DNA from 2 places in the Clostridium sp. AF34-13 genome. Region 2 is predicted to be linked to the other one. Evidence: predicted binding sites of a transcription regulator. Region 2 holds the regulator's gene; the other holds the start of a gene.

Region 1 (15,719 bases), on a different contig from region 2:
CGTTTGTTTTATTGTTAAACTTCTCAGGATAAATCTTATAGAAGTTGTTAAGTTCTGATTTTTCAAGGATTTCCGTGTGAAGTGCAGCTACACCGTTTACACTGAAGCCGTAATGAATGTCGATATGAGCCATATGTACTGTATCATTTTTGTCAATGATAACCACGCTCTCATCATCAAAGCGGCGGCGTACTTTATCGTCAAGCACCTCTATGATAGGCACAAGCTGTGGTACAACTTCCTTAAGGAATGAAATAGGCCATTTTTCAAGTGCTTCTGCAAGAATTGTGTGGTTTGTATATGCACAAGTCTTTGAAACAATCTCGATTGCCTCATCAATATCAATTCCCTCTTCCATAAGCAGACGGATAAGCTCAGGTATAACCATTGTAGGATGTGTATCATTTATCTGGATTACTGCGTAATTATATAAATCGTGGAGGTTACTTCCCTTTTTCTTACACTCATCTATTATAAGTTTTGCACCATTGCTTACCATGAAATACTGCTGGTAAATTCTGAGTTTTCTTCCGTCATCATCACTGTCATCAGGATAAAGGAATAATGTAAGATTTTTCGCAATATCTTTCTTATCAAAATCAATTCCATCTCCTACAATACTATCATCTACAGTATCAAGGTCAAACAATTCAAGTTTATTTGTTCTGTTGTCATATCCTGTTACATCTATCTCATACATTCTCGACTGAACAGTAAAATCTTTAAATTTTACAGGATAGCTCACATCTGTTTTTCTAAGGAATGTATTCTCCTCAATCCATGGATTTGCAGTCTCTTTCTGCTTATTATTCTCAAATACCTGCTTGAATAATCCAAGATGGTAGTTAAGACCAATACCAGAACCGTTAAGTCCAAGACTTGCTATCGAATCAAGGAAGCACGCTGCAAGACGGCCAAGACCACCATTACCAAGTGAAGGCTCTGCCTCAATCTCCTCAATCTCTGCAAGACTTATGCCGTTGTCAGCAAGGACTTTCTTTACATCAGCATAAATTCCGAGATTTATAAGATTGTTAGAAAGAAGTTTTCCTATTAAAAATTCTGCCGAAATATAATAAACTTTCTTTCCTGTGTCCTCCTGCACTTTTTCCTCTGACATATCTTTCGTGATATTTAAAAGTGCAACATAAATTTCCTGTTTGCTGCTGTCAGCAATACTTTTTCCAAGCTTCTGCTCTAAAGTGTTTTTGATATCCATAATAATCCTCCATTTTACACGCATTGTTGTTTACTTTGTAACATAAAATTCTCTATCTCTTATCCATATCCTTATTCACAATAAAATGTGAATTTTTAATTCCTGTCACCTGACACATTTTTATGTGCGGCAACTCTCTTAACTTTGTGACTATAATATATCATTTTAGTAAGTGTACTTCTTGTCTTTTCCTAGCACGATATGATACAATACTATCATTTAGAGATATTTTTTTAACGGACGCGAAACTGTTATGTGCTGTGATGATTGTGTATCTGTAGCAAATAATACCGTCGGCACGCTTTCGCTATGTTGTCACCGTGTAACAGTACATAAATGGTGCAAATTATCTTTTGGGAGGTTTTACATATGAATGAAATTGAAAAAAATAAATACCATGAAACAAAGACCCATTCCAGTGCGGAATTTTTATTTAATACTTATCCATGTTCTATCCCTATTGATTTTCCGAGTGTTCCCCTGCACTGGCACAATGATATGGAACTTATTGTTATCAAGCATGGTTCGGCTAAAGTTACGCTTAACCTTACTACGCATCAGCTATCGGCAGGTGATATCCTTGTGGTTCTCCCTGAAAATCTTCATTCTATTGATTGTGCTATCGGCGATAAACTGGAGTATGAAAATATTATTTTTAAAAAGGAACTTCTCAGTTTTGCGACAAATGATATAACCATGTCCAAATATCTGACTCCTTTTTTTAATGGTGATTTTCCTATTGTAACTCATGTGCATATGGGATATTCTTTTTATTCCCATTTTGTGAAGATTATAAATACTATGGATGTTCTGTGTGATAAAAAAGAATTTGGCTACCAGCTTGCCATCAAGTCATGCCTGCTTGAACTTATACACATTATGATAAGGCATCCGCCTAAAACGGAAGTTAATAAAAAATCAGAAAAATCGGTAGATAAAATAAAAGAAATACTTACTTATATGGAACAGCATTATAATGAAGAAATTCCGATTGAAAAGATAGCTGATATATGTCACTACAGCCCGTCACATTTTATGAAGTTTTTTAAAAATCATATGGGAACAAGTTTTATTAAATATCTTAATGATTTTCGCCTGATAAAAGCACGAACCAGACTGCTCACCACTGAGGACACCGTGCTTGAGATAGCCGGTGACTGTGGTTTCAACAATCTGTCGCACTTTAACAGGCTTTATAAAAATAAGTATGGGATAACACCGTCTATGACGAGGGAAATGTAAACGGTATCATTATTTCTCATACCTTTCAATCTCACATTTATGCACTTTATCCTTTTTGTCATATATTATTCCAACAATAAGTATGTCACCGGTATATGATAGAAGTGACTTCGGATACTGTTTCTGCTTAATCTGTTCCAACGCCGTGCGTACATTTTTATTCCATTTAAGTTCAATTACTAATGCCGGATAAAAATCCGTGTATTCCGGTTTTGGCAGATATACAAAATCCGCAAATCCCCTACCAGCCGGAAGTTCACGAATTGGAGTAAAATAATACTTCATTGAACTAAGATATGCAATAGTCAAAACGCTGCTAAGTGAATTTTCATCATTATATTTAATTACTGATGCATATTCCATATGAATTTTTTCAATTATTTCAGAAACTTTTTTATTATCCATATCTAATGTTGAATCTAAAAGATTATCAGACTGCTTCTCAAATTCAATAAATTCTTTCCACTTCTTCTGTCTTGTTGCTTTTAAAAGTTCCTGTCTTACTTCCTCATTTGGTATATACGCACACTTGCATTTCTCATCATATGCCAAATATCCTAAGTGTATAAGATATGTTATTATATCGTCCCTGTTTGAAAAATTTACTGCATCATTCTGAAATGTTCCAGTGTCAACCTTAACCATATCTCCTGAAAGCATCTCAATTATTGCATTTTTAAGTCCGTCAAAATTTTTACTTATCAATGGTATTATCGTTTCGTATGAGCCTGTCTGCGACCAATAGCTTTGAAAAAGTCTTTTTGTAACAACACTTACAACTGCTTTTGGATTGTAAATATGGTAATCCCCAAGCCGGTAACCATCATACCAATGTTTTACTTTTTCAAAATCTGCTCCATATTCAGTGCACAAAGTTTTAACTTCATCCTGTGTAAAACCTATATACCCAGCAAGTTCCCCTGCATCAAGCATGGTATATTCATCAAAATTGTTAAGTGCCGACTGTGTCTTTAATTTTTTTATTGGCAAAATACCAGTAATATAAGCAAGACCTATATATTTCATAGGTTCAGTTCCTTTAAAAAGACCTCTTAAAAAATTTATATACTCATCCTGAACCTCAAATTCAGCGGCCTCATCCCTTATCAAAACATCCCACTCATCAATAATTATTATAAACTGTTTTCCAGTTTTAGCATTTATATTTGACAAAGCATCGGGCAGCGAACTTATTTTTTCAGTTATAATCTGCGGAAAGTTTTCTCTTAACTCATCCACTATATTTTCAGTGATATAATTAACAAAATTTTTCGGATTTCCGGCAGGTTCTAAGCACCATTGCACATCAAAATGAATTACATCATATTTGTTTAAACTTTCTTCAAAACCATCCAAACTTCCTATTTTTAAATCTGAAAATAATTTCTTTGAGTCGCACCCTTTACTATAATAAGCCGTAATCATATCTGCCGTAACAGACTTTCCAAAACGCCTCGGACGGCTGTTACAAATAAAAGCTGCGTTCGTATTTATCACCTGATTAGTAAAATCAAGAAGTTCCGTTTTATCAATATATATTTTAGAATTTAATGTCCTTTTAAATGCAGCATTATCCGGATTTAAAAATCTCCCCACTCACCAACACCCCTTTCTGGCATTCTCTTGAAATACATTTTTCTTTATATCTTTGCAATCATTATATTATGCAATCTTCATTTAAGCAAGCTAAATTGCATTACGCTAACAAAAACTGTGTACATGCTCAAAGAAATGTTTATATTCATCAAAATTATACTAAAAAAATTTCAATTACTAAAACACAAAAAAGCTGTGGCTTCACTATAAAACCACAGCTTTTTAAAATCTCTATGTGATAAATCAATATCATAATCATTATACGGCGGATATTTGCAATCCGCTCTGCTATTTACCTGATAGAGTTAAATTCTACCATATAGCTTCATCTCCTGATGAAGTACATCTGCCAGCGTATCATTATACACTCCCGGCAGACATCTCCAGCTCCAGTTTTTATCACTGAGTGTTGACGGTGTGTTCATTCTTGCATTTTTTCCAAGTCCGAGGATGTCCTGCATCTGCATAATTGCCGTATCCGCAACGCTTGCCCATGCCGTACGCATCATTCCCCAATGATATCCTTCTGCTTCTGAAAGACGCATATATTTCTTCGCATATTCTGCATCTTCTTCTGATATTGTATCAAACCATCCAAGAATTGTCTCATTATCATGTGTTCCTGCATATACAACACAGTTTTTAGGATAGAGATGAGGCAGATATCCTGACTCCGTATCCCTGCTGTCAAATGCAAACTCAAGAACTTTCATTCCCGGAAATCCTGTATCTTTAAGAAGCTTTCTTACTGAATCCGTCAAAAATCCGAGATCCTCTGCTATGATTGGAAGTTCTCCAAGTTTTTCTTTTATAACATTGAACAAATCTATTCCAGGTCCTTCTTTCCATTCTCCGTTTCTTGCAGTGTTGTCACCATATGGGATAGAATAATATGCATCAAACCCTCTAAAATGATCTATACGAAGCATATCATATATCTGCGTCTGATATGCTATTCTGTCAACCCACCAGTTATAATCCTGTTCTTTCATGACTTTCCAGTTAAACAAAGGATTACCCCAAAGCTGACCATCTGCTGAAAATCCATCAGGCGGACATCCTGCCACACTTATCGGCATAAGATTATCATCAAGCTGAAACTGTTCGGGATTTGCCCAAACATCTGCACTGTCACTTGATACATAAATAGGAATGTCACCAATTATTTTAATTCCATTTTCATTTGCATAAGCTTTTAACTTTTTCCACTGTGTAAAAAATAAAAACTGTACACATTCCCAAAACTTTATCTCATCTTTTAACTTTTCTCTTTCTACTGCAAGAGCTTTGTTATCTCTTTTTCTAAGAATTTCCGGCCACTCAAGCCATGATACTCCATTTTGCTCGTCTTTTATTGCCATAAATAAAGCATAGTCAGAAAGCCATTTATGATTTTCTTTTCTAAATTCTGTAAGCTCTGTCTGATATTTTTCTTCTGCAGTCTTGGCAGCCTTCCTTAAAACTCCAAATCTCCTGTTATATAGCAAACCATAATCTGCTTTCTCCGGGTTGCTGCCCCAATCTATATTTTTATACTCATCTTTTTCAAGAAGTCCGGCTTCACTAAGTTCATCAAGATCTATCATATACGGATTTCCGGCATATGATGAAAATGACTGATACGGCGAATCTCCATAACTTGTCGGACATATTGGTAATATCTGCCAATATGATTGTCCTGCCTTATGTAAAAAGCGGACAAATTCTCTTGCTGCCTCTCCCATTGTTCCAATACCGTAAGGTGATGGCAATGATGTGATAGGCATTAAAATTCCTGCTTTTCTCAAAATATTTTCCTCCTTTTACACTTTTGAAATATAAAACTGTTATAGGCAGTGATGATTTTTACGCTATAACAATACCGACACGCTCCCGCTATATGTCGGCTAACATTATCTGTTATATATGCAAAGTCCAATAACATCATAATGTCAATTTCATATATATTTTTTATGTGATGTACTTTAATACTTATAAATTTCTTACACTTTCTCTTTCAAGAAGTTTAAATGGTATAGATACATCCCGTCCTTCATCCGGGTAATGTATCTGTCGCAACATAAGCTCTACTCCCTCTCTCGCCATTTTTTCCGTGTCTTGTTTTATAGTCGTAAGTCTTGGAATACAGTAATTTGAAAGACTTATCCCGTCAAATCCTATGACCGATATGTCATCCGGCACTTTTTTTCCTGCATCGCATATTGCACGCATCGCACCAACTGCTATCGTATCACTCAGTGCAATGACTGCCGTAACATCCGGCATATTCTTTAAAAGTTTTTTCATTGCCTGATATCCGTCCTCCATAGAAAATCGACATTGCACATAACCTTTTTTCTCATCAAACGGTATATTATTTTCCTGAAAACTCCGAATACATCCCGCATATCTTAGAGAACTTATCTGTGTTGCCGACAATATTCCACCTACAACACCTATCTTTTTATGACCTTTTTTTATAAAATAACTGCCGACTTTATATGCTGCTGCCTCATCATCTGTATAAAATGATGAAAGATTACTTATATTAAGACTTCCGGCACTATTTGTGACAAGAATACAAGGTACATCTATTCCTTCAAATTCATCAAAATAATCAAGATTTCCGCCGAGAAATATAATTCCTTTAGGATTTCTTTCACGACACAGCATAAGTGCACATTCCACTTCGTTTGCATCTTCATCTATATATGATACTTCTGCAATTTCTCCATTTTTTGAAAGGAGCATTTGCATTTTCTCAAGAATATCTGCAAACAGCATATTTTGATTTCCCTTTACAATGATTGAAAGCGATGACGCAGCCTGCCTCTTTAACTGCCGTGCATTACTGTTAGGCTGAAAATTACTTTCTTCTATAACTCCCATTATCTTTTTTCTTGCTTTGTCACTGACATCAGAATGATTGTTCAATACCCTGGATACAGTCCCTATACCATATCCTGACAATCTGGCGATATCTTTTATAGTCATACATTTGCCTCACTTTTTTATTTCCATGATATTTAAGAACTTTTTAGTCCCTAAAACACCTTTATCAGATAAAGTACCATATGACTTCATCTGATAAAGTATATTTCATGCAAAATGTATTTTAACCTTTAACGGCTCCGGCTGCAACTCCTTTGATGATATATTTCTGACAGCATAAGTAGAATACTATAACAGGGATAACTGCCATGATAAGACAAGCCATAATAGCACCCATATCAACTCTTCCGTAACTTCCCTTCATATACTGAATGATAATTGATATTGTCTTATATTTCTTTATATCAAGTGTAAGATATGGAAGAAGGAAATCGTTCCAAATCCACATTGCCTCAAGTATTCCTACAGATATAAGAGTAGGTTTCATCATTGGTACTACAACGCTGAAGAATGTTCTTATAGGACTGCAGCCGTCAATCATAGCTGCCTCCTCAACTTCAATAGGAATTGATTTTACAAATCCGCAGAACATAAATACCGCAAGACCTGCACCAAATCCAAGATATATTATCAAAAGACCCCATGGTGTATTAAGTCCAAGTGAATCTGCCGTTCCTGATAAGGTAAACATTACCATCTGGAATGGAATTACCATTGAGAATACACAAAGAAGATAAATTGCTTTTGTAATCTTTGTCTGTACTCTTGTGATAAACCATGCACACATTGAACAGCACACAAGAATAAGAACTACACCGCCTACCGTAATAAATACAGTCCAACCGACAGCCTTAATAAATTCATATTTTGTTATTGCCTCTTTAAAGTTCTCCAATCCGACAAAATTCTTTGATGTCGGCATTTTAAAAGGCTCAAGATTGATAAATGTCTTTTTCTTGAAAGAGTTCATCAATACAACAATAATTGGTGATACAAATATAATTGAAATAACCGTAAATAATAATGTAGCCAAAATTCCTTTTACTTTTTTCATTACTGCTGCACCTCCTTACTTCTTGTAAGTCTAAGCTGTAACATACTGATAACTATTACTGCAAGGAAGAAGATAACTGCCTTAGCCTGACCTACACCTTCATATCCAACTCTTCCATAGAATGTATCATAAATATTCAATGCAAGCATCTCCGTTTTATGAAGCGGCTCACCACCCGTAAGTGAAAGGTTCTGGTCAAAGAGTTTGAATGAGTTTGTTATTGTTAAGAATGTACATATTGTTATCGATGGCATCATGTTTGGAATAGTTACATGGAAAAGTCTCTTCCAAGCGTTTGCACCATCAATCATAGCAGCTTCTCTTAATGAATCAGGTATTGCCTGCAGACCCGCTATGTAAACTATCATCATATAACCTATCTGCTGCCAGCAGATTAAGATTACAAGACCCCAAAATCCTAATTTTGCATTAAGTTTTAATGCCATATCAAAATGACTGAATATACCATCAAATATAAGCTGCCATATATATCCAAGTACAATACCGCCAATAAGGTTTGGCATAAAGAATATTGTTCTAAAAATATTAGTTCCCTTAATTTTCTGTGTAAGTGCAAGTGCAAGTGCAAATGCAAGAACATTAACAAGTACAAGCGTCACTATCGCAAATACTGCCGTAAATCCAAATGCATGAGGGAAGGTCGTATCCTTAAATGCTTCGATATAATTGCCTATTCCCACAAAATCAGCATCCTTGATAGTGGTAAATTTACAAAATGATAAATAAATTCCTTCGATAAATGGCACGATAAATCCTATCATAAATGCTGCCATAGTAGGAAGCACAAATACCGGCCAGTATTTTCTTATTGCTTTTTCCATAATAATCCTCATTTCTGCACATTCCACTGTGCATAGCACAAAATGCATTGCCGCTCACTGTCCTGTGAACAGTAACCAAAATACAGTTGATTTATTAATATTTGTTCCCTTATTGTCATTACTTACACTACTATTTATGCAAACAATAACTCATTTTTAATAGAGGGGAAACATTTTACCGTTTCCCCGCCTATAATTTCTATCATGTCACTTTACGGTCTATACCGCAATTTAACAAATAAACTATTACCATTCCGGCATTTATTTCTTAGCTGCTGCTGCTTCTTTCTTCCAGCCATCTACAAATGCTTTCTTTACAAGATCCCAGTTTGCATCAGTCTGCTTAGAAGCATATGTTGTAAGTGCAGAGCCAAGGTCGTTCTTCCACTTCTCAGATGGCATAGTTGTAAAGTTCCATGTTACAGGTTTTTTACCCTGTTTTACATAATCATTTGCAATGTTTACAAGCGGATTATCTGAAGTAAGGTTCTTTTTAAACGGAATAACAAATCCCATTCCATCCTGTCCTGATGGCATAGCTCCTGCTGCACCACACATACATTTTACTGCTGTATCATCTGTTACACACCAGTTCATGAAATCAAGTGTTGCCTGAATATCCTCTTTTGATGCTTTCTTATTTACACACCAGTAGTTCTCTGTACCTGTACAAAGTCCCTGGTTTTCCTCTCCGTCTGCACCAATATAGATAGGTAACATTCCAAGATTATCATCTCCAAGGTCTGCTATATCTGAGTATGCCCATGTACCATTCTGATAGAATACTGCTTTCTCTGTAACAAATTCTGCAACTGCATCATCACCAGTCTTTGTGCTAAGCTGTTTAGAGCTTGTTGTGGAATTGTTAATATATAAATTCCAGATATTGCGATAGTTGTCAAGATATGTTCCCTTGATGGCATCTGTATTCTCGATTCCATCCTTCTGATACTCATAGTAAATAGGAAGGTTTGCAAGATGTGTCTTGAATCTCCAATCTGAACTTCCATCCATACCTGCTGATGTAAATGCTGAGAATCCAAGGTCTTTGCTTCTCTTTGTTATGTCTTCTGCAACTTTCTTAAGATCATCAAAGCTCTTTATGTCATCCTGTGTATATCCGGCTTTCTTTAAAAGATTTTTGTTGTAAATGATACCATAAGATTCTATAGCATATCCGATACCATCAACTGCATCACCATCTTTTAACAAGAAATCATCACTTGTAACCTGTTTTGCAATATCAGAATCCTTAAGGTCATAACAATAATCTTTCCAAGATGCAAGTCCAACCGGTCCGTTTACCTGGAACAATGTTGGTGCTTCGCTCTTACCCATCTCACTCTTTAATGTTGTCTCATACTGGTTAGCTGCTGCAGTTACTACATTCACCTTAACACCTGTTTTATCTGTGTAAAGCTTTGCAAGTTCCTGCCACTGTGCATCAGCTTCAGGCTTGAAGTTTAAGTAATAAACTGTTCCTTTAGCTTCTTTCTTACCACTTTCCTTTTTATCACTTGCACCGCCACAGCCCGTAAGTGCTGATGCTGTCATAACTGCTGCAAGTCCAAATGCTACAAGTCCTTTCTTTCTCATAAATATCCTCCTAAATTATAATATTGTTGTTTCCACTGTTTATATTTTAAATAACTTTAAAATACTTTACTTTTTCATGGAAACGGTTTTGGAAATGTTTCTGGAAATGTTTCCATTTCGTTGTAACTAAAATATATAACATTTAGATAAAAATTGCAATATTTTTTTTTTAATTTTGTGCTTTTTGTCACTTTGCACAAATTTGTATTATTATTATGCTCATTTCAGACACTTTTTTATGCACTTTTACTATATTTATTTTTACAGAGTGAACATTTGCCATTTATAAACCATCAAAAAAATGGCATCACACTACTTTACAAGCATTTTCCTATTCAATAAAAAAGCAATACAATCCTTTTTTTCAGATATGTATTGCTTTCTCTAAGCCAATAAAACATTATTTTTCTAATTCTAATGCTATTCCTTATGTGTATTTTAACCAAAATCTTCACATATTATGCAGTATTTTTACATAAATTGCGGTATTCCATAAGTTTATCCCGTGCACTCCTGCTTATGTGTTTTGGCACTTCTATTCCTACCGTGACATACTGGTCACCATAGGTCTTTCCATCCTTTTTAGATACAACACCTTTTCCCTTAAGGCGTATCTTCGTGCCGTACTGTGTTCCCTCTTTTATCTTACACTCTACATCACCATAAAGAGTGTGAACACGCACATTTCCACCAAGAACTGCCGTTGTGTAAGGCACATTTACTTTTGTATATATATCCTGCCCTTTTCTCTCATAACCCGCTTTTTTACCTACTTTAACTCTGAGGAATAAGTCTCCGTCCTCTGCTTTTCCTATACCCGGATGACCTTTCCCTTTAAGTCTTATACTGTTTCCGTCGTCAATTCCAGCCGGTATATGAACTTTTAGCGACTGCTCATTTCCTGTACTGCCATTATGCAAAGTAATCACCTTATCACATCCAAATACAGCCTCATCAAATGTTACTTCTATGTCTGCCTCTGCATCATCGCCTCTCATATCATAACCAAATCCCGATTCCTGACCTCCTGTACTGTAAAAATGTGCTCCTGAAAATCCGTCATATCCTCCAAAATCTCCCCTTTCACGAAAGCTGCCATGACCACCAAAACTTCCACTGCCTCCAAAGTGACCGTCATTAAACAAATCGCCAAATATGTCACCAAATATATCCGATGCATCTCCCGTAAAATGATACTCTCTATGCATTCCGTCTGCGTTATAAGACTGACCGCCTCCCGGTGAAAATCCCTCTTCAAATGCAGCGTGACCAAACTGATCATAAAGTTTCTTTTTTTCAGCATCACTAAGTACATTGTATGCCTCTGTGACTTCCTTAAACTTCTGTTCAGCCGCCGCATTTCCCGGATTCATATCAGGATGATATTTCTTTGCCAGCTTACGATATGCTTTTTTTATCGTCTTATCATCAGCATTTTTGTCTATTCCAAGAACCTTATAATAATCCTGCTTTGCAGCCATAAGAAACTCCTCCTTTCTCATTTTCCGGTAATTGCCAAACTGCTTATATGTTATGTTACTTGTGCATATAAGCAGTTTCGCAATAACCTGTTTCAATTTTAAAAGGAGCGATTCTTTACCGCTCCTTCCATCACCTTTATCTAATATATGATAGTACAATTTTAAAATACGAAGATATATTAAGATATACATTCAGAACCTCTTTTTGACAATCCTGAATATATTATCCAATCTTATATCTATTACAAAATTGAGATATATTTGTCTTCTTCTTTCTGCGGTAATGCTTCTTTCTTTGGTACATTTAATGTAAGCACACCGTTTTCAAATTTTGCTTTTATATCTTCCTGTGTAAGTTCTTTGCCTACATAGAATGTTCTGCTGCAATTTGAATATACTCTCTCTCTGCATATATATCTGCTGTTTTCATCTTCTACTTTATTGTCTTTATCTGATGCGGCAGTGATTGTCATATATCCGTCTTTTAATTCAGCTTTTATCTCGTCTTTCTTAAATCCCGGCAGATCCATGATGACTTCAAAACCATCTTTGCTTTCTTTTATATCTGTTTTCATCAATCCGCTGTTATAATAATTCTTTTTGTAATTTCTTTCAGGTGCATCAAAAAATCCATCCATTAAATCATTTGCAAAAATACTAGGCATTAACATAATCAATCTCTCCTTCCAAAAATCTGTTACCGTCTGCATCTGTGATGCCGTTGGTAACTAAAACCTTATTTATTTTAATATTGTTTGTTTCTCTGTTGCTGATTATGTTATACTACTTTTATTAGCACTCGTCAATATCGAGTGCTAATAATTTTTGTGAACTTTTTGTGAACTCACTTTGTTTATCAAGTCATATTACAACTCTCTTCTTAACTGTAAGTCAAGAAGCCCCCTCGCTTTCAGCTCAGTCAATTACATTCGACTTCGTTTATGACACACTACCAGTATTTCTTTCTTTTAAAAATCACAAGACTCACCACAACTATCAGCACACTTATACCTATCACGGTTGGATAAGCGTATTTCATCTTTAACTCAGGCATATATGAAAAGTTCATTCCGTACCAGCCTGCTATCAGTGTCAGCGGAAGAAAGATAGTCGTTACTATCGTAAGCATCTTCATTACATCATTCTGATGTATCTCTATCTCCGACTGATAAACATCCTGCACCTGCATCGCATATTCCCTTAATATCTGCGTTTCCTGTGCTAGTCTTGTCATTTTTTCCGAATACATCTTAAAAAGTTCCACCGTTTCTTCCGTGAAAAATTCTTCTTCATTGCCCGCAAGTTCATCCCCCGCTTCTGCGAGCTGTGTATAATAATGATAAAACCTCGCTATTATCTTTTTCAATTTCAAAAGACCTATATTAAATTTGTCGGACTGTTCTTTCATTACCTGCTCTTCTATCCCGGTTATTTTATGCTCTATTTTCTGCAAAAAAAGCAGCTCATCTTCTATAAATGACATAAAAAAATCATATATAAATCTTTCCAGTGAATAATCTTTTGCTATGGCACGCCCGGATATTCTTATTATATTTTTATCAATCGAATCATCATCACTTAATATTATTACCCTGTCTTTCAATATATATATTGCAAAAAGTTCATCCTTTTTTCCATATTCTTTTGCAGGCATCTGAAAAGTTCCATACAAAAAATCCCTGTGGCTCTCCATCTTGCAAAAATGAATTTCATCAACAGTATGCCATATTCCACACTTTTCCCACAATATTTTTTCATTGTCCCACTCAGTCATCTTAAATACACCGACACATTCCCCACTGTCCCAGAATGTGCCGAGGTCGATTTTAAATATACCATCCTCTTTTATCTTATAATACATTTGTTTACCTTCTTTATTTTATATTATGTGCTCCCGTTATCTTCTCAAAACAAAGATTTTCTAGAGTACACCATATTATTTCCCTTTAAATTCCTTTTTATGTAACAGTTCAGCCCCAAAAAAGATAAGTCAATAATATATGAGCTTGCTCAATGTATTATTGACTTGTTTTTTGGGGCTGAATAGCCTTTCATTTATGAAATGAAGTAAACACAAGCTGCATAGCAGCGACTGATAGCTTGCTGGCAGGTTTACGAATGTAATAAATGAGGGGCTGAACTGTTACCTTTTTATTTGTTTTTTCTTAAAGTTTATTGTAAAATGCTTAATGGATTTTTTGAATACTATATGAAAGGACGATTTAGATATGAAGAAAAAGATATGTCTCCTGCTCTGTCTCTCGCTGGTGCTTCTATCGGCATGCGGCAGAAAGTCAGACAATATAAGGTTTGGTGCTGCCGATATAGGCGGTATGTACTATGCTTTTGCGAGCAGTTTTTCGGGTGCCGTATCAAAAGACACTTCCGATTACAAATTTGAAGTTAAAAACACTGCCGGATCTGCGGCAAATTTAAGACTTTTATCCGACAAATATATAGACCTCGGTATCGCACAGGCTGACCTTATAAAAGATGCCTATGACGGCACAGGATATTTTAATGGCAATGTCTGCAACGGTTACAAGGCGGTAGCCGCTCTTTACACCGAGGCCTGCCAAATAGTTGTAAAAGCAAATTCTGACATAAAAACGATTGATGACCTTCAGGGTAAAAAAATCTGCATAGGTGCTGAAGAATCCGGTACTGAGATCAATGCAAAGCAGATACTTGAATTAAGCGGTCTAAATTCAAAACTTGTTGAAATGGCAAACCTTGATTATACGGATGCCGCAAAACAGCTTGCAAACGGCAGGATTGATGCTTTTTTCTGTACGGCCGGTGTTCAGACAACAGTTATATCCGAGCTTACAAAAGAATGTCGCATAAAGATTTTAAATATTGATGATAAGTGTATTAAAAAACTTATTACTGCTTATCCTTATTATTGCAAATATGAAATTCCTGCAAACACATATGCGGGTCAGACTGAAAGCGTAAATACAATAGGTGTTAAATCAGTATTGCTTGCATCTGATAATCTTTCTGAAAATGCAGTAAAACAGTTTACCGAAACATTTTTCAAACACAGCAAAGATTTGCAATATGCAACCTCACTTGAGCTTATAACTGATGAAAAGACTGCTGTTTCTGGCATTGATATTCCTTTCCATCCGGGTGCAGCCGCATATTACAAAGAAAAAGACATTACTGTTAAGACAAAATAAATAATGATAATAAATCATAAGCTATTTACTTATGAGCGGGGATAAATTGTTTTTATATATCATTATAATAACCTGCTTAGAAACGAGGAACTTTATGAAAATTCAATTAGATATGTATCAGACTCTCGCAGCAGCCGTTCTGGTACTTTTACTTGGAAATTATTTAAGAAAAAAAATAAACTTTTTGGAAAAATTCTGTATTCCGGCACCTGTTATCGGCGGATTGCTATTTGCTATCTTTACTTGTATATGCTATACCACGGGAATTATCGAATTTTCCTTTGATGATACGCTCAGAGAAGTCTGCATGGTATTTTTCTTTACATCAGTAGGATTTCAGGCAAATCTGAAAGTTTTAAAAAGTGGTGGAAGATCCTTGATAGTCTTTCTTGGTCTTGTCATCACGCTGATATTTTCCCAGAACCTGCTTGCCATAGGACTCTCAAAACTGCTTAATTTAAACCCTCTTATAGGTATGTGTACCGGTTCGATACCTATGGTCGGCGGTCACGGTACTGCCGGTGCATTTGGTCCGGTTCTTGAGGATTTCAACATACATGGAGCAACGACTATCTGTACGGCAGCCGCTACTTTTGGGCTTATAACAGGAAGTCTTGTGGGTGGTCCTATCGG
Region 2 (15,719 bases):
AAAGATTATCTCGGTGAGGGACTTGACAGCGAAGTAAAAGATGCAATCCTAAACGCTGCAAAGGTTCTTGAAGAAAAAGGTGCGATAGTTGAGGAGTTTGATTTAAGCCTCGTTGAGTATGCCATCCCTGCATATTATGTTATCGCCTGTGCTGAGGCAAGTTCAAATCTTGCGAGATTTGACGGTGTGAAATACGGATACCGCACAGAAGAGTACGACGGGCTTCACAATATGTATAAAAAGTCCCGCTCAGAGGGCTTTGGAGCAGAAGTAAAGAGAAGAATAATGCTCGGTTCTTTCGTTTTGAGTTCAGGATATTATGATGCGTATTATCTTAAGGCACTCAGGACAAAGGCTCTCATAAAGAAAGCATTTGATGAAGCATTTGCAAAATACGATGTTATTTTAGGACCGGCTGCACCTACAACAGCACCAAAGCTTGGTGAAAGTTTAAGTGATCCTCTTAAGATGTATCTTGGAGATATATACACTATTTCGGTAAATCTTGCCGGACTTCCGGGTATAACTGTTCCATGCGGAACGGATTCAAAAGGTCTGCCGATAGGTTTACAGCTTATTGGTGACTGCTTTAAGGAAAAAAACATTATACGTGCAGCATACAGTTTTGAGCAGACAAGAGATTTTAAACACAGTCCGCTTGCAGAATAATGGAAAAGAGGTAAAGTATGAAACAGTATGAAACAGTCATCGGATTGGAAGTACATGTAGAGCTTGCCACAAAGACAAAGATTTTTTGCGGATGTTCTACAGAGTTTGGCGGCAAGCCAAATTCACATACCTGTCCAGTATGTACGGGTATGCCGGGTTCACTTCCTGTACTTAATAAAAAGGTTGTTGAATATGCCGCAGCAGTAGGTATTGCCACAAACTGTACTATTACACAAAATTGCAAATTTGACAGAAAGAATTATTTTTATCCTGATAATCCTCAGAATTATCAGATTTCACAGTTGTACCAGCCAATCTGCCGCAACGGTCATATTGATATAGAGACAGAGAGCGGTGTCAAAAAGAGCATCGGAATACATGAGATACACATGGAAGAAGATGCCGGAAAGCTCGTGCATGATGAGTGGGGTGAAAGTTCACTTGTAGATTTCAACCGTTCAGGTGTACCGCTTATCGAGATAGTATCTGAGCCTGATATGAGGTCTGCTGAGGAAGTTATCGCATATCTTGAAAAGTTAAGACTTATCGTTCAGTACCTCGGTGCTTCTGATTGTAAATTACAGGAGGGTTCAATGCGTGCTGATGTAAACCTTTCGGTAAGGGAAGTCGGAGCGGCAGAGTTTGGCACGAGAACGGAGATGAAGAACCTTAATTCTTTCAAAGCAATCGCAAGAGCGATAGAGGGCGAGAGAGAGCGTCAGATAGACCTTATCGAAGCAGGAGAAAAGGTTGTTCAGGAGACAAGAAGATGGGATGATACAAAAGAGTATTCTTATGCGATGCGATCAAAAGAGGATGCACAGGATTACAGATACTTCCCTGAGCCTGACCTTGTACCTATTATCATAAGTGATGAATGGCTTGACGAGATAAAGAAAAACCAGCCTGAGTTTAGGGATGAGAAATTCAAGAGATATATTGAAGAATACAAACTTCCTGAATATGATGCGGACATTCTTACGGGGAATAAGCATCTTGCTGATCTTTTTGAAGTTACAACGGCAATATGCAACAATCCTAAAAAGGTTTCTAACTGGCTTATGGTCGAGACAATGCGTCTTATGAAAGAAAATGAGATGGAGCCTGAACAGCTTAAGTTCTCGCCTGAAAATCTTGCGAAACTTATAAACCTTGCAGAAAGCAGGGTTATAAACAGCTCAGTTGCAAAAGAAGTCTTTGAAAAGATATTTAACGAGGATATTGATCCTGAGAAATATGTCGAGGAAAATGGTCTTAAAAATGATACTGATGATGGAGCTTTAAAAGAGACTATCGAAAAGATAGTTGCCGACAATCCACAGTCAGTAGAGGATTATCACAGTGGAAAGAAAAAGGCTATCGGTTTCCTTGTGGGTCAGACGATGAAAGCAACACAGGGAAAGGCTGATCCGGGAATGATAAACCAGATATTAAAAGAGATACTTGACAAATAAAGAATATCATGTAAGTGTCAAAAGTATAAAATTCGATTTTGTCTGCACAAATGAGCATTATAGACTTATTGACACTCATATCATAATATAAAAACTGCCTGATGCATCAGGGTGTGAACGGCAGTGTTAAAATGGAGGTAAGGGTATGGGTGCTGAAAAAAGAAGAAGTAAGAGAATACCGATAACAATGCATCTTGATGTATCATCATTGTTTAAACAGGATAATGTTCATGTAAAGAACATAAATGCACCTATTGAGATAACGGATATTTCAAGAAATGGTATCGGATTTGTCACAAAAAGTGTTTTGCCTATTGGATTTTATTTTAATTCAAGACTTGAATTTGAAAAGAAGAATGACAGTTTAAACTGCGTGGTTCAGATAGTCAGAAGAAAACAAAAAGATGATGGTACAACGCTTTACGGTTGTGAATTTGTAGGTATGCCGTCGATATTTGACTATATATTTGACGATATAGAAAATGAGTATTTGAAAAATCATTCTGACGATGAAAAAATGAATAATTGATTATTGTAAAGCCCCCGGTCTGTCTATAGATGTACCGGGGGCTTATTTAAGCCCTTATATCAAACGAGAACCGTTTCATATCGGTTGTCTGTTGTGTGTTTATCTTTGCATTGATAAATTCATCTACAGTGCTGGTGCTTGCATCAGCTTTTTCTATTTTTACATGACAAGCATAACCCTGTGAGTTTAATGCATCTTTTAAAAGACCGGCATTTGTCGAGAGAAGATCTATCGACCTGTCATTGTCGGATATGAACTTAGTGTTTATCTCATTGTGGTTTTTATCGAGATATACATCAAGTGCACCGAGATTTTCCATATCAAGATGCAGTAATACATGTATGTTGTTTGGGTCTTTCCTCAGCTTTTCCTTTTTGGTGTAGACATAAAGGTCGCCGTGTGTATTATGGTTTCTTAATTTTAAAGGCATCTGAAAATACGAAAATGCTTCGCTTAATGTTTTCATGAAATCAATGTTGCTCTGTGCATCTCTTGCCTGACTGCCGAGACTGTCGGAATCGTCACCTGAGAGATTGGTACTTATAAGTGAATCAAAATCTTTTAACTGTTTTTGCATCTTGTTATAGAAATTATTTATGTTTTCACCGTCTTTTAATTTCTGTGGTGAGAGCAGCCAGTTACTTTCAAGTACCTTTGAAAATATGGATTCAAAGGACTGTGACCTGAAAAGTTCATTTATTGTTTCGGGGTCAGAGAGTGGTATAAGATTTTTGATTACGGTAAGCACTTCTTTTGCGGTGGCATCACCTGATGTAATCTTCATGATAAGGGCTTTGCTGACCGGAAGTTTTGATAATGTACTTAACAGTTCATTTCTTGCGTCTTTGTCAAGGAATGTGCTTAGATAATCGTTTTCAATGCCAAGTGAGTTAAACTTTTCGCACAGTGTGTCAATGACCGTTCCGGAGGTTGAAATTTCCCTTTTGTCAGTATTTTGTGATGACTGCTGAAGCATGTTGTTGATGGAATTTTTTGCCGTCTCGGTAATATTGTGAAGAAACTTTGCGGCAAATCCTATCCTGTTCTCGGATGTATTCCCCTTTGGAAGTTCCTCAATTACATTTTTTGCATTTTCAGTATCGGCAGTATTTTTTTGTTCTTCCAAAGCTTCTGTATCAGCCGATTCGGTATTTTCAATGTTTTCATTTATCGTAGGGATGTTCTTAAATAAGTCAGAGTTTTTAAGCACTGAAATATCGGTTGCAGATTCGAGAGTACTGTCTATATTTAAAAGTGTCTGCTGAAACAGTTCATTTGTGGCATCCATACCGCCGGGAAAGACAAGTGACTTGCTGCCTGCGGAGTCCCTAAGCATTGTAAGTGCATCTCTTAGAGAGAGAGTACCATTTTCAAGCTGTTCTAAAGTGTCCTCGGTCATTGCCGTGCCCGATAAAAGATTTAAAAGTTCATTTCTCTGTTCGCTGCTGAGAAATGAGATTGTCTGTGGCTGTGAGGTATTATTTGCCTTGTCAAAGGACTGAAACAATATATCTATAAGTTTTTCACCAAATGCGGCAACAGATGAGGAGGCTGCATTCTCAGAGAGAGAACTGAGGAGCTCCGGTATCTGTTCTGAAAGTGATGAAAGCTTGTCTATAAGGTGGTAAGTTCCATGTCTGTAGCTTGAAAACTGGGTCACGGTGTCTTCATTTATATCCATCATAAGACGGTTCATTATCGCTAATGTTGAAAAGTCCTCTGTCTTGCAATCGTATGCTTGCTGCATAAGTGACTGGATAGAGTTCTTGTTTATAGGGAGGAGATTGTCCATAAGAGCCTTTACAGTTGCCTGGTTGTGCTCAGTGTTTGGAAGTCCCGCTTCTTCAAGTGCTTTATTGATAAGGTTAAGTTCAGTATCAGAGTAGCTGTTTGATACTGGTGAAAGAAGTATTTGACCGGGATTTGGGCTGCTGAGCGAAAAAGCGGCGGTCTGTCCGATGGAAAGTTTTGAACTGTCAGCTATATATCCTTTTAAAATGGTATTGTTGTCGAGAGTGACAGTTATCTGGTTTCCTCTTAGGTCGGAAATCTCACCTTTGACGATGTCACCTGCTTTTAGCTGTGTGGCACTTCTTGCAACACCGTAATCACTGTTGCCGCCCGGAGTCCTTGAAATATTTCCGGGATTTTGAGCACCTGCACTATTGGTTCCCGATGCAGCGGTTCTTGCCCGGGTCTGTCCGCCAGCCGTCTGGCTATTCATTCTGTTTGTGTTTAATGAATTTATTCTGCTTGCATTATTATCCATAATACTCCTCATTTCAATGTGTTAGTTTCTACTATTATAATGATGTCCGGGGTAAAAGCTGTTTTGACCCTTGCATCATAATAATACTTATAAAGAGATTTGCAAAGTCATTTAAGTATTATATTTATTATATCGACTTTAAAGGTGAAAAAATATAATGGTTCATTTTCTTGTTTTTTGACTGAACTGTAATAAAAAATAAAAAAAGTTTCAAAATACTCTTGACAAGATTTTGTATGCGTGCTATCTTACTTTATAGATGTTAGCACTCCACTACAAAGAGTGCTAACAGAGAAGCAGAAGGGAGTGGTTAAGTGGAGTTAGATGATAGGAAGTTAAAGATACTTCAAACGATTATCAGGACTTATCTTGAAACCGGAGAGCCGGTAGGTTCAAGAACGATTTCAAAAGATACTGACCTCAATCTAAGTTCAGCGACTATTCGTAATGAAATGTCTGATCTTGAGGAGATGGGATATATCATCCAGCCTCATACATCGGCAGGCAGGGTTCCTTCTGATAAAGGTTATCGTCTTTATGTAGATACGATGCTCGATGACAAGACGAGTGAGGTTATGAACCTTAAGGATGAGCTGGAACAGAAAGCAGGAAAGATAGATGTATTGCTTAAGCAGGTTGCAAAGCTGCTCGCAAACAATACAAATTATGCGACACTTGTTTCAGGGCCGAGATATGAGTCAAAGAAAGTTAAGTTTATACAGCTCACACAGGTTGATGCCGACAGCATACTTGCTGTTATAGTTCTTGACAACAATGTAGTTAAAAATGAGATGGTGCGAGTTGAGGGTGATATAGACCAGGAAATGATGGTAAAGTTAAATTTTATATTAAATACCACATTGAACGGACTTGATGTTACCGAGATGAACCTGGCCATCATCAGAAAGATAAAAGAACAGGTCGGCAGTCACACGGAGGTCATTGATTCAGTCTTGGAGGTTATCGGAAAGGCACTTACGGAAGATGATGATCTGGAGATATATACAAGTGGAGCAACAAATATTTTGAAATATCCTGAGCTCTCGGATAAGGCGAGTGCAACGGAGTTACTCAATGCGTTTGAGGAAAAAAATATTATAGGTGATTGGCTTGATACGGCAGAGTCGGAATCAGGAGAAAACGGTCAGGGCAAGAGTAAGCCGGGCGACACTCATGATATTCAGGTTTACATTGGAAATGAGACAAAAGTAGATACCATGAAAGATTGTTCGGTTGTAACGGCAACATACAAGATTCACGAAGGTGTATATGGAAAGATTGGTATCGTCGGACCAAAGCGAATGGATTATGATAAGGTTGTAAGTACATTACAGTCGCTTATGTCTGAGCTTGATGATATATTCAAAAAAAAGCAAAAATAGAGAGGTGGCAGGGAATTGGTAGCAGAGAATAAAGATATAGAAAAAGATATTGATATTGAAGAAGTAAAAGAAGATAATACCGCAGATGAAGCTGTTGAGGAAGAAAAAGCAGCGGAGGATGCAAAAGATAAAAAAGATGAGGCTTCAAAGGAAGCAGCTCCAAAGAAAGAAAAGAAATTCGGCAAGAAAAAGGATAAAGCGGTTGAAAAGCTTGAGGAGAAAGTTAAAGAGCTTGAAGACATGAGGGTGAGACAGCTTGCTGAGTTTGAAAACTTCCGCAAACGTTCTGAAAAAGAAAAGAGTCAGATGTTTGAAGTCGGAGCAAAGAGCGTTATCGAAAAGATTCTTCCGGTTATTGACAATTTTGAGAGAGGATTACAGGGAGTACCTGAGGAAGAAAAAGACGCACCGTTTGTCAAAGGTGTTGAGATGGTTTATAAACAGATGCTCACAGCTTTCGATGAGATGGGAGTTAAACCTATAGATGCAGTTGGAAAAGAATTTGATCCAAATCTTCACAATGCTGTTATGGCTGTCGATGATGATTCATTGGAGAGCGGAACAGTTGCAGAGGAAATGCAGAAAGGCTATATGTATAAAGAAAGTGTCGTAAGACACAGTATGGTAAAAGTAGTTAATTAGTTTTATCAGTTATTTTTCTAATAAATAATATATGAAATAAAGAGATTATGATATAGGAGGCAATCATTATGAGTAAGATTATTGGTATTGACTTAGGAACAACAAACTCTTGTGTAGCAGTTATGGAAGGTGGAAAACCTGTAGTAGTTGCAAATACAGAGGGAGCAAGAACAACACCTTCTGTTGTAGCATTCACAAAGACAGGAGAAAGACTTGTAGGTGAGCCTGCAAAGCGTCAGGCAGTTACAAATGCTGACAAGACTATATCTTCTATCAAGAGACATATGGGTTCAGATTATAAAGTAACTATAGATGATAAGAAATATTCTCCACAGGAGATTTCAGCAATGGTTCTCCAGAAATTAAAAGGAGATGCTGAGAGTTATCTCGGTGAGAAAGTAACAGAAGCAGTTATCACTGTTCCGGCATATTTCAACGATGCACAGCGTCAGGCCACAAAGGATGCAGGTAAGATTGCTGGTCTTGATGTAAAGAGAATCATCAACGAGCCAACGGCAGCCGCACTTGCTTATGGTCTTGACAATGAAAAAGAGCAGAAGATTATGGTTTACGATTTAGGTGGTGGTACATTTGATGTATCTATCATTGAGATTGGTGACGGCGTTATCGAAGTATTAGCTACATCTGGTAACAACCATCTTGGTGGTGATGACTTCGACCAGAAAATTACAGACTACATGATTCAGGAATTTAAGAATAAAGAGGGCATCGATCTTTCAACAGATAAAATGGCACTCCAGAGATTGAAAGAAGCTGCTGAGAAAGCAAAGAAAGAACTTTCATCAGCTACAACAACAAATATCAATCTCCCATTCATCACAGCAACAGCAGAAGGACCAAAGCACTTTGACATGGATCTTTCAAGAGCAAAGTTTGATGAACTTACACATGACCTTGTAGAAGCTACTGCTACTCCGGTTCAGAATGCACTTAACGATGCAGGAATTACAGCTTCAGAGCTTGGAAAAGTATTACTTGTAGGTGGTTCTACTCGTATTCCTGCCGTACAGGATAAGGTTAAACAGCTTACAGGACATGAGCCTAGCAAATCACTTAACCCTGATGAGTGTGTAGCTATCGGAGCATCAGTACAGGGTGGTAAGCTTGCAGGAGATGCAGGTGCAGGAGACATCCTTCTTCTTGATGTAACACCACTTTCACTTTCAATCGAGACAATGGGTGGAGTTGCTACAAGACTTATCGAGAGAAACACAACAATCCCTACAAAGAAGAGCCAGATATTCTCTACTGCCGCTGATAACCAGAGTGCAGTTGATATCAATGTACTTCAGGGTGAGAGACAGTTCGCTAAAGACAATAAGTCACTTGGACAGTTCAGACTTGATGGTATTCCACCTGCAAGAAGAGGTGTTCCACAGATTGAAGTTACATTCGATATTGATGCAAACGGTATCGTAAATGTTTCAGCAAAAGACCTTGGTACAGGAAAAGAGCAGCATATCACTATCACAGCAGGTTCAAATATGTCTGATGAAGATATTGATAAGGCTGTTAAGGAGGCAGCACAGTTTGAGGCTGAGGATAAGAAGCGTAAAGATGGAATCGATGCAAGAAACGAAGCAGACAGCATGGTATTCCAGACACAGAAAGCTCTTGACGAAGCAGGAGACAAGGTAGATGCTGCTGAGAAAGAAAAAGTTCAGGCAGATATTGATGCACTTAAGGCTGTTGTTGAGAAAACAAATCCTGAGTCAATGACTGACAGTGAGATTGATGAGCTTAAGGCAGGAAAAGAAAAACTTATGGAAAGTGCACAGGGTGTATTCCAGAAGATGTATGAGCAGGCTCAGGCACAGGGTGCAGCAGGTGCAGGTCCTGACATGGGAGCTGCCGGAGCAGGAACGGCAAATGACAGCAATGCCGGAGCTGATGATGTAGTAGACGGAGATTACCGCGAGGTATAAATAGACAAAATGCTAAAAGCATTTTGTCATTAGAAGAATGGTCTTTGACCATTCTTCATTTGAACAGCATGGCTGTTCTTCCCACATTAAATATAAGATTTTTAGGCTGCTGCCTCCCACGGTGGCGGCCTTATGGTTGTTTTTGTGATTTTATTTTTGGATTGTGTGCTTTGGCACGGAAACGAGGAGTTTTATGGCAGAGAAAAGAGATTATTATGAGGTCTTGGGTGTCAGTAAGGGGGCGTCTGATTCCGAGATTAAATCAGCATATAGAAAGCTGGCTAAGAAATATCATCCGGATATGAATCCGGGGGATAAAGAAGCCGAAGCTAAGTTTAAAGAAGCATCTGAGGCATATGCAGTTCTTAGTGATGCAGATAAGAGAAGACAGTATGACCAGTTCGGTCATGCAGCATTTGATGGCGGTGCCGGTGGTGCAGGTGGCTTTGACTTTGGCGGCATGGATATGGGTGACATATTCGGTGATATTTTTGGAGATTTCTTTGGCGGCGGCCGTTCAAGAGGTCAGAGCAATGGTCCTATGAAAGGTCAGAACATCCGTACATCAGTAAGGATTACATTTGAAGAGGCTTGTTTTGGTGTTGACAAGGAAATTGATGTTACATTGAAAGAAGAGTGTGCAACCTGTCACGGAACAGGTGCTAAGCCGGGAACATCACCGGAAACCTGTAAGAAGTGTGGTGGTAAAGGTCAGGTCGTATTTACACAGCAGTCTTTGTTTGGTGTTGTGAGAAATGTGCAGGCTTGTCCTGACTGTCACGGAACAGGAAAGATAATAAAAGAGCGTTGTTCAGACTGCAGCGGTTCAGGATATATAAGTAAGAGAAAGAAAATTTCGGTTTCAATTCCTGCCGGTATCGATAACGGTCAGTGTGTTAGAATACGCGATAAGGGTGAGCCGGGTGTGAACGGCGGTCAGAGAGGTGACCTTTTAGTTGAGGTTGTTGTCTCAAGACATCCTATCTTCCAGAGACAGGATAGAGATATATTCTCGACTGCACCTATCACATTTGCACAGGCAGCACTCGGTGGTGATGTACGCATAAAGACTGTTGACGGCGAGGTTATTTATACCGTTAAACCGGGAACTCAGACAAACACAAGGGTACGCCTTAGAAATAAAGGTGTTCCATCGCTCAGAAACAAGCAGGTGCGTGGTGACCACTATGTAACGCTTGTAGTTGAAGTGCCTACAAAGATGAACTCAGAACAGAAAGAGCTTCTTGAAGCATTTGACAAAGCGATGTATGGTGAGAAAAATGAAGATGAAACACCATCCGATGAAAAGAAGCACGGTAAAAAAGGAATGTTTGGGAAAAAAAAGAAATAAAAATATAATGAAATAAATATTAAATTAAATAAAAATATAATGAAATAAAAAAGAGCAAAACCAGCATTTTGCTCCTGATGCCACACTACTTTACGAGCATTTTCCTATACTTAAAAAAGACTGTCCGGGTAAAACTTAATATCAGAGCTAAAGTTTTACCCGGACAGTCTTTTGCACTACCAGTCTTCTATACCGGCGAATGCATCAACAGTCGGTATGGAAGGATTTGGTTCATTATCAGGGACATCGTCAAAAGACTCAAATTCTTTTACTGAAATATCTTCAGGTTCAGGTTTGTCATCGAGAAGTGTCTGCACCTGTTTTTGTGAAATGCCCTCAGGCATATCATCCTCATTATCAGAAATATCTTCTACGGTTGGTGTGACAGAGGTATTTGCCTCAATGTCTGCGAGAAGTGTTTTTATTTCGCCATCGTGGTTGTCCACCTCGAAAGAATCCTCTTTGTTATCGCACATATAGTATTTTATAATGTGTCCGCTATACATAGCAATATTTTGTTCACCACACAAATCTGCATTGCGTTTGTATGGAAGCTGATCGTACATGGTAATCTGATAATCTAAATGTACATCATATTTAGATGACAGAATTTCTGACATATGTAAATTATTCATAAAATCCCCCGTTTCTCAAATCATATTAATTAAAGTATATCGTATTTTAATAAAAGTAGCAATATGTTTTTGGGAGTGTTGACAGTATCATTGTAACAGTTCAGCCATAAAAAATAATTGACGATACTTGAGCTTGCTCATTGTATTGTTGATTATCTTTTTATGGCTGAACTGTTATGTATCATTTGACTTTTTGTAAGTCTATGTTATAATTACCTTTGACTTGCCTTTTGACAGACAAATGACACATTAAATATATAAGATAAAGTAATTGTCTTAAAAGGCAGATTGTAACCGTAAACATATATTTATCAAATATGGAGCAGCATTAAATATGAAGATTAAAAATCATTTAAAGAATTTTCTCAAGTATAAATACCTTCTGTACGAACTTGTGAAAAAGAATATTAAATTAAAATACAGAAGATCATATCTTGGTATTTTATGGACACTTATTGAACCACTCCTTACCATGATAGTTCTTACACTTGTGTTTGGTACATTGTTTGGAAAAGATGATCCGACATATCCGGTATATATATTGTGTGGACGACTTTTGTATTCATTTTTCTCATCAGCTACAAAGGCAGGACTAAAGGCAGTAAGTGGAAATGCCGCCATGATAAAGAAAGTATATGTACCTAAGTATATATATGTTGTAGCTGCGATTGTATCGAACTTTGTTATATTTTTAATATCGCTCATTGTACTTGTAGGAGTAGGTGCAGTTCTTAAAGTAGAGCCTACATGGCATATTATAGAGGGACTTGTGCCATTAGTTATATTGTTTGTTATGACTCTCGGAATAGGTCTTATCCTTGCTACATTAAATGTATTTTTCAGGGATATTGAGTATATATGGACTGTAGTAAGTATGCTTATCATGTATGCATCGGCTATATTCTATACGACAGAGAGAGTTATAAATACGGGAAACGGATGGGTGTTTAATATTAATCCGTTGTATATGTGTATAGCAAATTTCCGTAATGCCGTTTTGTATGGAAAACCAATGGACATGAGCTATTGTATCCATTCTGCGATATTTGCAATTGTAAGTGTCATAGTCGGTTCGGTATTATTTTACAAGAAACAGGATAAATTTATATTGTATGTATAATTCAGGAGGTTGCTGTGAAAAAAGATGTTGCAGTCAGCGTAAAAGATGTTGGAATGCGTTTCAATCTTAATCAGGAACGAGTTGACAACTTAAAAGAATATGTTATAAAATTTTTAAAAAGAGATTTAAAATATAGTGAGTTCTGGGCACTCAAAGACATAAATTTTGAGATAAAAAAGGGTCAGAGACTCGGAGTTTTAGGTCTTAACGGTTCAGGCAAAAGTACACTTCTTAAAGTGGTGTCAGGAGTTTTAAAACCATCAGCAGGAAGCATAACAACGAGAGGTGTTATAGCTCCGCTTCTTGAACTTGGTGCAGGATTTAGTCCGGAGTACACTGGAAGGGAAAATATTTATCTCTACGGTTCAGTGCTCGGTTATACAAAAGAATTTCTTGATGAAAAGTTTGACGAGATAGTTGATTTTTCAGAACTTGGAGAATTTATAGAAGTTCCTATAAAAAACTATTCTTCAGGAATGAAATCCCGTCTTGGTTTTTCGATAGCTACAATTGTAGAGCCTGATATTCTTATACTTGACGAAGTTTTGTCGGTAGGTGATAAGAAATTCAGAACTAAAAGTGAAAAAAAGATAATGAGTATGTTTGACAACGGAGTTACCGTACTTTTTGTATCTCATTCACTTGAACAGGTAAAAAGACTTTGTGACAGGGCGATAATACTTGACAGTGGAAGGCTTGTTGCATCAGGTCCGGTTGACAAAGTTGCAAGGATATATAAAAATATGACAGAATAGTAGTCGGTTCATAAGATAAGATGGCATATAAAGGGGATGTTTTAATGCATTATAATTTGAAGAAAGCGTTCACATATATATTTCAGTATTTGATGATGCCTGTATTGTTGGAAATAATAATAGAGTCATTGAGCAGAAAGTCATTGATTTCAGGAATAGGATATATGTTTTCAAGTCCTGTGTTATTTTCGTTTAATGCTCTCATAATAATGCTGACATTATCAGTTGCACTTTTTTTCAAAAGGGAGATTTTTGTTTTTATAACAGTGGCAGTCGTATGGCTTTGTTTTGGAGTTGCAAATTTTGTGATACTCCACTTCAGGGTCACACCATTTTCTGCAGTTGATTTTACAATGATAAATACAGCAATAAGTGTGTCAGGTCATTATCTCACGGTTTTAAATGTGCTTATGATGGTGGTTGCAGCCGGTGTGCTGGGCTTTGCAATGGTGTCACTTTATAGAAGAGCACCAAAACATCATAAGAGAAATCATAAACACATAGTGGTTTCAGTTATGGCAGTTGCATCAATTTCGCTTGCACTCGTATTTATGAAAAGTTCAAGCGGTTCTGTACAGGCTCTTGCTACAAACTATACAAATATATCTGAAGCATATGAAAATTACGGCTTCGTTTACTGCTTTACAAACAGTATTATAGATACCGGTATATCAGAGCCTGATGATTACAGCGAGAAGTCAGTTAAGAAAATTGTGAATAAACTTGATGACAGCTCAAAAAATCAGTCAAAGTCAAAAAATAGTGATGATAAGCCAAATATTATAATGATACAGTTAGAGTCATTTTTTGATGTGGATTATATGAAAAATTTAAAGTTTTCTAAAGATCCGTTACCGGTATTCCACAAACTTTGTAAAAATTATTCCAGTGGACTGTTAAAAGTGCCTACGGTTGGTGCAGGTACAGTTAATACTGAGTTTGAAGTGCTTACCGGTATGCGTCAGAGAGACTTTGGGGTATGTGAGTATCCGTATAAGACAGTTCTTAAGAGCACGACTTCTGAGAGCGTATGCAATGATCTTGCTTCGATAGGATATAAATCGCATTGTGTTCACAATAACAATGCTACATTCTATGGAAGAAATACTGTTTTTAAGAATCTTGGATTTGACACATTTACTTCAATGGAATATATGAACGGTCTTAAGGAAAATCTAAACGGCTGGGTAAATGACGATGTGATGGTACCGCAGATAATTAAGACACTTGATTCTACACAGGGTTCAGACTTTACATTTGGAATTACGGTTCAGAGTCATGGTAAATATGATGTTGATATTGAAGGTGAACAGCCGATAAAAGTTACCGGTGCAAAAGAAGGTATGGAAAACCAATACACTTATTATGTAAATCAGATTGCACAGGTTGACAATATGATTGGAAATCTCATAAACAGACTACGGAAGAGAAACGAGAAGACTATTCTCGTTCTTTATGGAGATCATCTTCCAAGCCTTGATATATCAGCAGATGAACTCAAAAATTCTGATTTGTATCAGACGCAGTATGTTATTTGGGATAATTTTGGTCTTAAAAAGTTAGATAAGGATATGGCTGCATATCAGTTGTATTCATATGTTCTCGGAAAGGCGGGGATACATGAGGGGCTTATAACAAGATACCATCAGCAGATGGATTGGAACAGCAATTCTTATCTTTCGGACTTAAAGACTCTTGAATATGACTGGTTCTATGGAGAAAAATATGCCTATAACGGTCAGAATGAGTTTGTGCAGTCAAATCTTCAGATGGGAACTTATCCTGTTACGCTTGAAGATGTAAGGAAAAATAAAAAGGGTTACTTTGTCAAGGGAAAGGGTTTTACAGATTATACAAAGATATACTTTAACGGAAAGAGCCTTGAAGGATATAAGATAGATGCAGCTCATTATCAGATTACAGATGAGATTGATTATGATGCTGATGAGGGATATATGTCGCTGCAATATGCGAAAGAAAATGGTATCGTGGATGAAGACATACCAAACGCATTTATCGCAAAAGTTGAAGATAAGGACAATGTTTGTCTTAGTGCAGGAAAACCGCTTCTTTGGAATTTTACTACATTATATCTGGACTAAGCGGACGGAAAGTAAGTAATGTTTCTGAAGCAGAGATTTTTCAATGAAAATGCTTAGAGGTGAATTATATAAAAAGACATGACAATCTTTTTTAGATGTCATGTCTTTTTTGTATGCATTGACTTTTGAAATCTAATTCTGTGATTACTGCACCTTTTATTTGATATTATCGCTCATACACGGCTGTGATGTAAAGATAATAATTAAATTTCTGAAAATGGACCTGTTTTGACAAAATACGCATAAGAAATAGTGTAGTATGATTTTAACATCACATGAACACGGGGGTTAAGATTTTGTGTACTCTTTTTATGCTGATTTTTATTGGATTTTAAACTTTGTAATGAACCAGTTTCTGGTGTGGCTTGTGGCATTTATACGCAGAAAGGAATATACACCGTTTCGATGGGCGGTGGCTTGTGCCGTGGTGGCACTTATCTCAGTTATACATAAAATAAGTGTTTTAGAGCAGAGAAGTGTTGTTCCGGATGGTGCATATTGCGTGTTTTGCGTGTTGATGCTGATAGGGTTATCCTATAAATATAAGAGCAATAAAAAGAGAAGTGTACTGACGGAGATTCTCACGGATATGGTTATATTGATGTTTGGTGTGAGTATTACCGCCGGATGTATTTTGTTCATGCAGGAGCATATGGGCGATATGAAAAGTGCAGATGTTAAAAAGGCGTTTATCTTTAATATCATTTCATTTGCGATATTGTATGCATTATTTTTTGTGATGCGTAATATTATTAAGAATGAAGCTGAAAAGTGTGAGACTATAATGTGTGCCACGCTTATACATGGCAGTGTAAAAAAAAATATTAATGTATTGTATGACACGGGAAATAATCTTTTCAGTCCA

Evidence for each region. The regulator HrcA, encoded in region 2, represses chaperone genes, less so after heat shock. The targets are predictions, from matches to a motif close to TGTTAGCACTCNNNNNNNNNGAGTGCTAACA.
Region 1: DWZ63_RS05715 (Hsp20/alpha crystallin family protein) is a predicted target of HrcA. The motif match lies at 12,692-12,722, and genes of this name have one in related genera.

Annotation. Positions count from the first base shown of each region.
Region 1 is NZ_QUEB01000005.1:64,123-79,841, forward strand. Features, by position in the region: gene DWZ63_RS05670 (glycogen/starch/alpha-glucan phosphorylase) at 1-1,219, opposite strand, end outside; gene DWZ63_RS05675 (AraC family transcriptional regulator) at 1,589-2,461, shown strand; gene DWZ63_RS05680 (AAA family ATPase) at 2,471-4,057, opposite strand; gene malQ (4-alpha-glucanotransferase) at 4,363-5,847, opposite strand; gene DWZ63_RS05690 (LacI family DNA-binding transcriptional regulator) at 6,029-7,030, opposite strand; gene DWZ63_RS05695 (carbohydrate ABC transporter permease) at 7,152-7,982, opposite strand; gene DWZ63_RS05700 (sugar ABC transporter permease) at 7,982-8,824, opposite strand; gene DWZ63_RS05705 (ABC transporter substrate-binding protein) at 9,086-10,420, opposite strand; gene DWZ63_RS05710 (DnaJ C-terminal domain-containing protein) at 10,879-11,901, opposite strand; gene DWZ63_RS05715 (Hsp20/alpha crystallin family protein) at 12,144-12,572, opposite strand; gene DWZ63_RS05720 (CorA family divalent cation transporter) at 12,851-13,762, opposite strand; gene DWZ63_RS05725 (TAXI family TRAP transporter solute-binding subunit) at 14,130-15,086, shown strand; gene gltS (sodium/glutamate symporter) at 15,181-15,719, shown strand, end outside.
Region 2 is NZ_QUEB01000002.1:197,407-213,125, reverse strand. Features, by position in the region: gene gatA (Asp-tRNA(Asn)/Glu-tRNA(Gln) amidotransferase subunit GatA) at 1-669, shown strand, start outside; gene gatB (Asp-tRNA(Asn)/Glu-tRNA(Gln) amidotransferase subunit GatB) at 687-2,123, shown strand; gene DWZ63_RS02825 (PilZ domain-containing protein) at 2,269-2,652, shown strand; gene DWZ63_RS02820 (flagellar hook-length control protein FliK) at 2,699-4,921, opposite strand; gene hrcA (heat-inducible transcriptional repressor HrcA) at 5,236-6,303, shown strand; gene grpE (nucleotide exchange factor GrpE) at 6,319-6,945, shown strand; gene dnaK (molecular chaperone DnaK) at 7,014-8,891, shown strand; gene dnaJ (molecular chaperone DnaJ) at 9,085-10,242, shown strand; gene DWZ63_RS02795 (hypothetical protein) at 10,419-10,877, opposite strand; gene DWZ63_RS02790 (ABC transporter permease) at 11,212-11,997, shown strand; gene DWZ63_RS02785 (ABC transporter ATP-binding protein) at 12,012-12,752, shown strand; gene DWZ63_RS02780 (LTA synthase family protein) at 12,797-14,854, shown strand; gene DWZ63_RS02775 (sigma-E processing peptidase SpoIIGA) at 15,153-15,719, shown strand, end outside.